3 regions of the Lichenicola cladoniae genome follow, and region 3 is predicted to be linked to each of the others. Evidence: predicted binding sites of a transcription regulator. Region 3 holds the regulator's gene; each other region holds the start of a gene.
The links. The regulator LexA, encoded in region 3, represses DNA repair genes until DNA is damaged. The targets are predictions, from matches to a motif close to TGTTCTANNTANGTTC.

Region 1: the regulator LexA is predicted to act here: its motif matches at 2,116-2,131, upstream of HN018_RS02020 (putative DNA modification/repair radical SAM protein).
Region 2: the regulator LexA is predicted to act here: its motif matches at 1,130-1,145, upstream of HN018_RS16175 (PA0069 family radical SAM protein).

What each region holds. Positions count from the first base shown of each region.
Region 1 is NZ_CP053708.1:476,793-480,071, reverse strand. It holds gene moeB (molybdopterin-synthase adenylyltransferase MoeB) at 1-21, opposite strand, end outside; gene HN018_RS02030 (DUF2939 domain-containing protein) at 195-794, shown strand; gene HN018_RS02025 (AGE family epimerase/isomerase) at 795-1,937, opposite strand; gene HN018_RS02020 (putative DNA modification/repair radical SAM protein) at 2,136-3,279, shown strand, end outside.
Region 2 is NZ_CP053708.1:3,570,465-3,573,743, forward strand. It holds gene HN018_RS16175 (PA0069 family radical SAM protein) at 1-1,064, opposite strand, end outside; gene HN018_RS16180 (EAL domain-containing response regulator) at 1,328-3,279, shown strand, end outside.
Region 3 is NZ_CP053708.1:2,080,550-2,083,828, reverse strand. It holds gene HN018_RS09635 (molybdopterin molybdotransferase MoeA) at 1-1,225, shown strand, start outside; gene lexA (transcriptional repressor LexA) at 1,352-2,125, shown strand; gene bioD (dethiobiotin synthase) at 2,064-3,279, opposite strand, start outside.

The sequences.
Region 1 (3,279 bases), 1.6 Mb from region 3:
TTCGGTAAAATCGAGGTTCATCGCGGCATTCCTGACTTGTCCGGAGCGGTGGCCGGCTACGGGACGATCGACCGGCTGATCCGGGAGCCGCACATGCAAATCACGAATGTCTTCACGATGTTACTTGACCGCCACATCCGGGTTGGAAGATAGTCCGACATAGCAGACCCTCAAATCCAGCAAGGGCCGAAGCGATGACACGTCGATCCGTCCGGAACCGGCTCCTGCGCACGACCCGCATCCCGTTCGCCTGCCTGGTCGCGTCGCTAAGCCTGTATGCGGCATCGCCATTCGTGACCCTGTGGTCGGTCGCTTCCGCGCTCCAGAACCATGATGTCACCACGGTCCAGGGGGCGCTCGACTGGCGCACGGTCCGGAGCGGGCTCAAGAGCGATCTCGGTCCTGGCGCGACGGTGAGCCTGGCCAGTTCCACCCATGTGGCGGCCGCACAGGACGAGCTTCCGGACTTCGGCACGTCGTTCGCCACCACCATCGTTTCCCACGTCGTGGATGATGTCATCACCCCCGAGCATCTGGTGGCGATGCTGGTCCATGCAGGCCCTGCCGACCGGGCCGCTCATGCGACCGGTTCCGGGGCGTTGTCGATGCTGGGACGGGTGGACCATGTGCGCTTCATCGGCCCGAGCCAGTTCGAGGCCTCGGTCCGGCTGGACGACGATCCGAAGTCGGTTCCGGTGACGGTGTCGATGCGGATCGAGAAGTGGCAGTGGAAGATCACCCGCATCCAGATGCCGGACCAGTTCCTGAGCCAGCACGTGGGCGCACGCACCTGATCAGGCCGACGACACGCGTTTAGGCCTGCCGGCCACTCTCAGAAGATCCTCGAACGCGACGACCAGATGATAGAGCGTGCTCGCGGGCACGACCGTGTCGCACGGCATTCCGGCATGGTCGAACTGGTCGATCCACATCCCCTTCGTGTCGGTTGCCAGATAGGTATCGAGCATTGCGATCGCCACGGTGGCGGCGATCTCGGGCTCGTCGTTCGCAAGCCGGCTCTTGATAAGTTCGGTCTGCGGCCAGATGCGACGGGTCTTTCGGATCTGCCGCCCCAGGCGATCGCATTCGTCGACCGCAAGAAGACCGTGGTCGAGACCGTGCTGGACGGCCCATCGATGCAGGATGCCGGCCTCGTCGAGCAGGTCGCGACCACCCAGCGTCGCCAGCCGATGCAACAGCCACGACCATTCGAAGTGATGCCCCGGTTCGACCACGTCACCGGCCGGCGTTGGCGCGGGTCGAAGATCCTCGGTGAAGAACTCGGTCAGCGTCCCGTTGCCGCGGTCGAGGAACGCGGTCTCGAACAGGCCGGCGATCCGGTTCGCCCGGTCGAGGAATTGTCGTTCGCCGGTATGGGCGAACCAGGCGAGCATCGCCTCGAACAGGTGCATGTGCGGGTTGGCGCGCCGCGGCAGGCTGGCCGGCGCGCCCTCGCGATAACTGCCGTCGCGGGCATCCAGCAGTTCGGCATCGATGAAGGCAAGGGTGCGGTCGGCTAAAACACGGGCATACGGCAGCCCGGCCTCGGACGCGCCGCATAGGCCGAACAGCATGAAGGCCTGGTCGTAGGTATCGCGCAGGGTGTCGAGCGGCGTTCCGTCGGGCGCCATGAGGTGGATCCACCCCTGGTTGCCGACTGCACCCCAGCAATGGGCCTCGATCGATACCAGGGCACGGTCGAGCACAGGCTTGGCCGAGTCGTAGCCGGCCGCGACCGCGCGCGAGAGCGAATAGAGCTGCCGCCCCTGCACCCGCATGCGACGCGGCGCGAGGTCGTCGGGCCGGCCCGACGCGTCGAACTGCTCATAGAACAGCCCGTTCCGGTCCAGCCCCCGTTCGATCCAGACCGGCCATGTGTCGGCAAACCATGCCTCGATGCGATCCGCTGCCTGCATCAGCATACCGGTGTCGGACATGGGCCGTTGATCCTTCTGCCAAGCCACGCGTTGCGTATTTCCTGCCTTCTGTCGCCGAGGCCGGTCAAGGCTGATCGCCCCTCCACCTGTGCCAGCTTGCAAACCACTTCTGCAAAACGCTCCGGAGATACCGGCGACATCGGTTACGGCGGCTTGCCTCACCGTCCAGGGCGGATTAGAACGAAACAGGAACTAATGATGGACCTGCTCGCCAAGCTCGAGATCCTCGCGGATGCCGCGAAATACGACGCCTCCTGCGCTTCGAGCGGCACGGAGAAGCGGGACAGCATCGGCGCGACCAAGGGGATCGGCTCGACCGAGGGCATGGGCATCTGCCACGCATATGCCCCGGACGGGCGATGCATCTCGCTGCTGAAGATACTGCTCACCAATTTCTGCCTCTACGAGTGCGCCTACTGCATCAACCGGGCTTCCTCCTCGGTGAAGCGGGCCCGCTTCACGGTCGACGAGGTGGTGCAGCTGACGCTCGGCTTCTATCGGCGCAACTGCATCGAGGGATTGTTCCTGTCGTCGGGCATCATCCGCTCGCCGGACTACACCATGGAGCAGGTGATCGGCGTCGCCCGCACCCTTCGGGTCGAGCACGGGTTCCGTGGCTACATCCACCTGAAGACCATCCCCGACGCCGATCCGTTGCTGCTCGAGGAAGCCGGGAAATGGGCCGACCGGCTTTCGATCAACGTGGAGCTGCCGACCGAAGCGGCACTCAAGGACTACGCGCCGGAAAAGGACATGGCCGGTATCCGCCGCTCGATGGGCCGGATGCGGCTCGGTATCGATGCTGCGCGCGAGAAGACCAGGCCGGGTGGGGCCAAGCCTCCGCGCTTCGCACCGGCTGGGCAAAGCACGCAGGTGATCGTCGGGGCCGACCAGAGCCCGGACCGCACCATCCTGCGCATGAGCAGCAACCTGTACGGCTCATACGGCCTGCGCCGAGTTTACTACTCGGCGTTCAGTCCGATCCCGGATGCCTCGTCGGCGCTGCCGTTGAAGCCGGCGCCGTTGATGCGCGAGCACCGGCTCTACCAGGCGGATTGGCTGCTGCGCTTCTACGGCTTCGGCGTCGAGGAACTGGCAACAGATGCGGACGGCAATCTCGACCTGGTGCACGACCCGAAGCTCGCCTGGGCGCTGGAAAACCGGGCCATGTTCCCGGTCGACGTCAACACCGCCGATCGCGAGTTGCTGCTGCGTGTGCCCGGCCTCGGCGTGAAGTCGGTGGATCGCATCCTGCAGGTGCGGCGGCACAAGCGCCTGCGCATGGACGATCTAGCGCGGCTGCGACTGTCGCTGGCCAAGCTCGCGGTGTTCGTGATCACCG
Region 2 (3,279 bases), 1.5 Mb from region 3:
GTGAAATGATCGGTGCTGAGGGCGGCGCCGGTGGTTAGCCCGTGCAGCCTGGCCGCCCGCCTGAACCGCTGAGCCAGAAGGTCCGCGTAGGGCCCCTGCCCCGAGAAGCGCTGGCCGAAGCGGATATCGTTCAGCTTTCCCTCGCGTGTCTCCCGGATCAGGTTGAGCACGTGTTTCGCGCGCTGCGGATAATGCTGCTGCAGCCAGGTCTCGAACATCTGTCGGAGCTCGAGCGGAAGCCGCAGCAGCGTGTAGTTGGCGTCACACGCGCCGGCGGCGGCGGACGCGGCCAGAATGCGCTCGAGTTCGGCATCGTTCAGCCCGGGGATCATCGGCGCAGCCAGCACGCCGGCGGGCACACCGGCTTCGGCAAGCCGCGAGATGGTCGCCAGCCGGCGCTCGGGCGTGGCGGCGCGGGGTTCCATCCGGCGTGCCAGCGCCGGGTCGAGCGTGGTGACAGACAGCCAGACCCGCACCAGCCCGCGCGCGGCCATCCGTTCGAGAATATCGAGATCGCGTACCACCCCGGCCGACTTGGTGACGATGCTGACCGGATGGCCGAACCGTTCCAGGACTTCGAGCACCTGGCGGGTCAGGCTCAGGGTGCGATCGACCGGCTGGTAGGGGTCGGTATTCGAACCCAGCGCCACGGTCCGGGGGACGTAGCCGGGCTTGCTCAGCTCGCGTTCCAGCAGCCGGGCGATCTCGGGTTTGAAAGTCAGCCTGGTCTCGAAATCGAGCCCGGGCGAATAGCCGAGATACGCGTGGCTGGGCCGGGCGTAGCAATAGACGCAGCCATGCTCGCAGCCGCGATAGGGATTGATCGACCGGTCGAAACCGAGGTCGGGGCTGTCGTTCCAGGACAAGGCGGACCGGCTTCGATCCGGCGTGAGAGTGGTGGAGACCGGCGGCGGAGCCTGCTGTTCCTCGATAATGGTGGACCAGCCATCGTCGAACGGTTCGGACCCGAGCCGGTCGAACCGGTTCCCCACATTGCCCGACACGCCGCGACCCTTGCGTATCGCAGGCGCCGATCCGGCCGTATCGCTCAGTTGTTGCAACATATTGCGCTCTCCTCGACGGGACGCCCATGACACCGGAGTGTCCTGCCGTTCGCCTCCGGACACAAGAACAAAATGGGAACAAAGCCGCATGGGTCAAGCCTGGCGGTCGCATGGGCGTGCAATGCCGGCACAAAGACCGGTTACGGACGGCGCTCCCGGTCGGAACAGCTATAATTCGGGCGAAAGACACAATAGAAACAAGGACGACCTGGGCCAGAACGGCGCATGATGAAGACGGAAATCCCTGAGATGCGCGCGACACCATGTCATTGATCGCAATACTCGACGATCGTCTCACGAATAGGAACATCTACGCGCGCCTTGCTGCTGCTCTGGAGACCAATATCGAGGTGGTTACCTTCGATGACCCTCTGGTAGCGCTTGATCATCTGCAAACGGTGCAGCCCGACCTTGTCGTGACCGATTTCAAGATGCCGCATCTGGACGGCGCGGAGTTCACCAGGCGGTTCCGTTCCTGCCCCGGTTGCGCCGACATCCCGGTGGTCGTCATCACCGCCTACGATGACCGGTCGTTTCGCCTGCAGGCGCTCGAAGCGGGTGCCACCGACTTTCTGCAGAGCCCGGTGGACCATGCCGAGTTCATTACGCGCGGCCGCAACCTGCTCCGCATGCATCGGCAGCACCGCATCATCGAGACCCGTGCACGCGATCTAGAGCTGGAACTGAAGAACAGCGAGCTCTCGCACCAGAAACTGATGCGTGACAGCAGGGAAGCCCTTGCCCAGGTCATCGATACGGTGCCGGCCTTCATCAGCGCGGCCGATCGGGACGGCCATATCGTGTTCATCAACGCGTCGCAGTCGGAACTGACCGACCACGGTGCACCCGATCGGCGCGTGCCTGACCAGTACGCGGACCAGCCTGAAAGGCTCGGGTCCGGAGCCGTGTCGTTCGGCAATGACTACCAGCAACGCAGCCGGTCGCTGGATCTGCTTGTGTTCAAGAGTGGCAAGCCGTTGCAGGCCTTCGAACAGGAAGTCACCGACCAGCAGGGTCGGCGCCGGATCCTGCTCACCACGAAATCGCCGCTGCGGGACGGTTCCGGCGACATCGGCAGCGTGCTGACCACCTCGCTCGATATCACCGAACGCAAGCGCGCCGAGCAGCACCTGCAGCATGTGGCCAGCCACGACCCGCTGACCGACCTGCCCAATCGGGCGCTGCTGCGCGAACGCCTGCAGCACAGGCTGTCGCGCGGCGGACGGGCCGAACGACTGATCGCGCTGCACTACCTGGACCTCGACCGGTTCAAGGAGGTCAACGACCAGATGGGCCATCATCTCGGCGACATCCTGCTGAAGACCGTCTCGGCCCACCTGATTGCCTGCGCCGGCAAGCAGGACACCGTGGCGCGCATCGGCGGCGACGAGTTCGCGATCCTGCAGACCCAGATCGACCACCCGGACCAGGCGGCCGAACTGGCGGCGCGGATCATCGCGCGGATCAGCCAGCCCTCGATGCAGAACGGCCAGGAGATCACGATCAGCGGCAGCATCGGCATCACCATCTTCCCGACCGACGGCACCGACACCGAGGAACTGATTCGCAACGCCGATCTGGCGATGTACCAGGCCAAGGCCGAGGGGCGGAACAGCTACCGCTTCTTCGTCACCGACATGAACGAGCGCATCAGCCGGATCCAGCGGATACGCCGGGAACTGCGCCAGGCGTTGCGCTCGAACGAGTTCGTGCTGCACTACCAGCCGCAGATGAACCTGCTGACCGGGCGCATCGCCGGGGTCGAGGCGCTGTTGCGCTGGAACCATCCGGTCGACGGGCTGCTGGCGCCCGGCGATTTCCTGGTCATCGCCGAACAGGGTGGCCTCGGTGGAGAGATCGACGACTGGGTGCTGCGGCGCGCCTGCCTCGATGCGATGATCTGGCAGAAGAACGGCCTGCAGCCGATCGCGGTCGGGGTGAACCTGTCACCCGTCCGGATTGGCACCCTGCGGACGCAGGAGTTGATCACCACCGTCCTGCACGAGACGGGCCTGGACCCGTCGTTGCTAGAGCTGGAGCTGACCGAACACGAGTTGGTGGACGATCTCGACGCGGCGGCCCGGGTCCTGAACCAGATGCGCCTGCTCGGCGTCCGCCTCGCGATCGACGATTTCGGAACCGGCTACTCGTCGCTGAACTATGTGAGGAGCTTTCCGGTGAACCGCCTGAAGATAGACCAGTCCTTCATCAGGAA
Region 3 (3,279 bases):
GAGTGTCGACGAGGCAAGACGCCGGATCCTCGAAGATTTGCGCCCTTTGCCGGCCGAGATCGTTTCGATCCTGGACGCCTGGGGACGGGTCGCCGCGGCTCCGTTACTGGCTCGGCTCAACAACCCGCCGAACGACATTTCGGCGATGGATGGTTATGCGGTCCGTAGTGCCGATACCGTCCCGGGCTCGTTCCTGAGCCTGACTGGCGAGGCCCCGGCAGGACATCCGTTTGCGGGAACCGTCGGCCCTGGCGAGTGCGTCAGGCTGTTTACCGGCAGCGTCATGCCAGACGGTGCGGATTGCGTGCTGATCCAGGAGAATGCCGAGCGCCGGGAGCAGCAGGTCGAGGTCCGGGAGGCGGTGACGCCGGCGCGTCACATTCGCCGCCAGGGACAGGATTTTTTGGTTGGCGACGTGCTGGTTCCCGCCGGGCGGCGCCTCGGTGCCCGAGATGTCGGCGTTGCCGCCGCCGGAAACCATGCCTGGGCCACGGTGCATCGGCGGCCGCGAATCGCACTGCTGGCTACCGGCGACGAGCTGGCGCTGCCCGGCGAGCCGATCCCCCCCGGCGGTGTCACCAACTCGAACACGCCGATGCTGGCGGCCCTGGTCCGTGCTGCGGGCGGCGATCCGGTGCTGCTGCCGCTGGTCAGGGATGATGCCGACGCGATAGCCCGCGCGACCGATGGGCTGGCCGGCATGGACATGCTGGTGACGATCGGGGGCGCCAGCGTCGGCGATTACGACCTGGTGCAGACCGCGCTCGCCACGCGTGGGCTCCAGGTCGATTTCTGGAAGATCGCGATGCGGCCCGGCAAGCCGTTGATGCATGGTCATATCGGGGCGGGAGATACACGGATCCCGGTGCTGGGACTGCCCGGGAACCCGGTATCGGCGCTTGTGTGCAGCCTGCTGTTCCTGATCCCGGCCCTGCAGGCGCTGTCGGGTGAGACCGTCTTCGATCCGGCCGGCGGCCTGGAACGCGAGCATGCCAGCCTGGCCACGCCGCTCGAGGCGAACGATCAACGGGCGGACCATCTGCGGGCGTCGCTGACCAGGGCCGCCAACGGCGCGTTCGTCGTGACACCGTTTTCTCGCCAGGACTCCGGCATGCTCCGCCGGCTGGCCGATTGCGAGGCGCTGATCCTGCGCGCACCACATGCACCGGCTGCGGCTGCCGGAACTGACGTCGAGATCCTGCGGCTCGACCGACTTGGCATCTAATGCATTGACCTAACACACTTGACCTGTGTGGAAGAACCAACCTAGAACGGTTGGAGTTGCCGCTTTGTTCTATGCGCTCGCGAACTGGTGCGGGACGGGGCATGCATGGCGGACGGAGACACCACGATGCTCACGCGCAAGCAGCACGAGTTGCTCGGCTTCATCGACCGGCACCTCAAGGAGACCGGGTTCTCGCCGAGCTTCGACGAGATGAAGGACGCGCTCAACCTGAAATCCAAATCCGGAATCCACCGGCTGATTTCGGCGCTCGAGGAGCGCGGTTTCCTGAGCCGGCGGCACCATCGGGCCCGCGCACTGGAAGTGCTTCGCCTGCCCGAAACAGGCGGCCGGGACGGGATCACGGTGTTCCTGCCGGAGCAGGACCTGACTGGACTTGCGCTTGACGCTGGCGGTGCGGTGCCGGCTCCGCTCGAGGAGCAGCCGGGCTTTGCGCCCAACGTCATCAAGGGCGATTTCAGCCAGAGGCTTCCCGGAGTGCGAGCGGCGCCAGGAGTGGGTGCAGTCCAGCTTCCACTCTATGGACGGATCGCGGCCGGACTGCCGATCGAGGCCCTCCGTGATACCGGGATGCATGTCGAAGTGCCGCTGGCGTTGATCGGCAGCGGCGAGCACTACGCCCTCGAAGTTGCCGGTGACTCGATGATCGAAGCAGGCATTCTGGACGGCGACACCGTCATCATCCGCCGGTCCGACAGCGCCGATAACGGCCAGATCGTCGTGGCCTTGATCGACGACGCTGAGGTGACATTGAAGCGGCTCCGCCAGCGCGGCAATGCGGTGGCGCTGGAGCCGGCGAATGCCCGGTACGAGACCCGTATCATTCCGTCCGACCGCGTCCGGGTTCAGGGCCGGTTGGTCGGGCTTCTGCGGCGCTATTAAATCCGGCTGCCGGCATGAGCCTGGACAGGCGGCCAATCGCCTCCGCGTCCAGGTGATCCTGTAGCGGGATCTCGGCGAGGATCCTGATCCCGCCATGGCGTTCGAGGGCGCTGCGGTTGCCGGGTGAAACCGGACCGTTGAGAACGACGCCGGCGATGGCGATGCCCCGGTGCCGAAGCGCCGCGATGCTCAGCAGCGTGTGGTTGATCGTCCCAAGCGTGCTCCGGGCGACCAGCACCACCGGAAGGCCGAACAGAGCAATCAGGTCGATCATCAAGAGCCCGCCCCCGACCGGCACCATCACTCCCCCTGCCCCTTCGACCACCAGCGGCCTCGTCCCGGCTTGTTCCGGCAGGTCGAGCCGGGTCGGGTCGAACACCACGTGCGCGACGGCAGCCGCGTCCTCGGGCGACAGGGCGGCGCCAAGCGCCAGTGCGGGCGGATGCAGACGCGCCTGATCGATCCCGGTCAGCCTAGCCACCGTTTCGCTATCGCCGGGTTCCTCGTCGAGCCCGGTCTGCATCGGTTTCCAGTAGTCGGCGTCCCAGGCTTTAACCAGGCAGGCCGCCACCAGCGTCTTGCCTACTCCGGTGTCGGTCCCGGTCACGAATACGCCGCGCCGAGGGGCTTGCAGGATGGTGCCGTAGGCGACCCAATAGGAGGCGGTGCTCGCGTGGTCGGCCTCGAAACGGCGCAGCACGCGCCGCATCGAGCCTGGCCCGAGCGGCCGACTCCCGGCGGATGGCTGGTGCGCCCCGATGCCGCGCAGGGCGCGAACGAATGCGAGCCCGGTGGGATGGCCGATCGCAACGGTTTCCGTATTCCATCGACCGCCGCACGCCCGAAGCAGCCGGTCCGCCTGGGGATACTCGGGACCGCTATCCACCAGCCCCTCGCTGCGATGCGCATCGCGCCATTCCGACAGGCTGCCGGCGACCAGGGTCGAGAGATGCAGATGTCCACCCGGTGCAAGCAGTCGCGTCAGCTGCAGGATCGCGCCGGCCGGATCGGCGAACCACTGGAGCGCCAGGCTCGAGCAGATCAGGTCGAAGCCCCCGGCCACTGCCGGAAATGCCCCGTCCATCGCCAGCATCAGCAGCCGGGGATCATCGCCCATCCCATTACTACAGGCCTGAAGCATCGCTGGGGCCAGA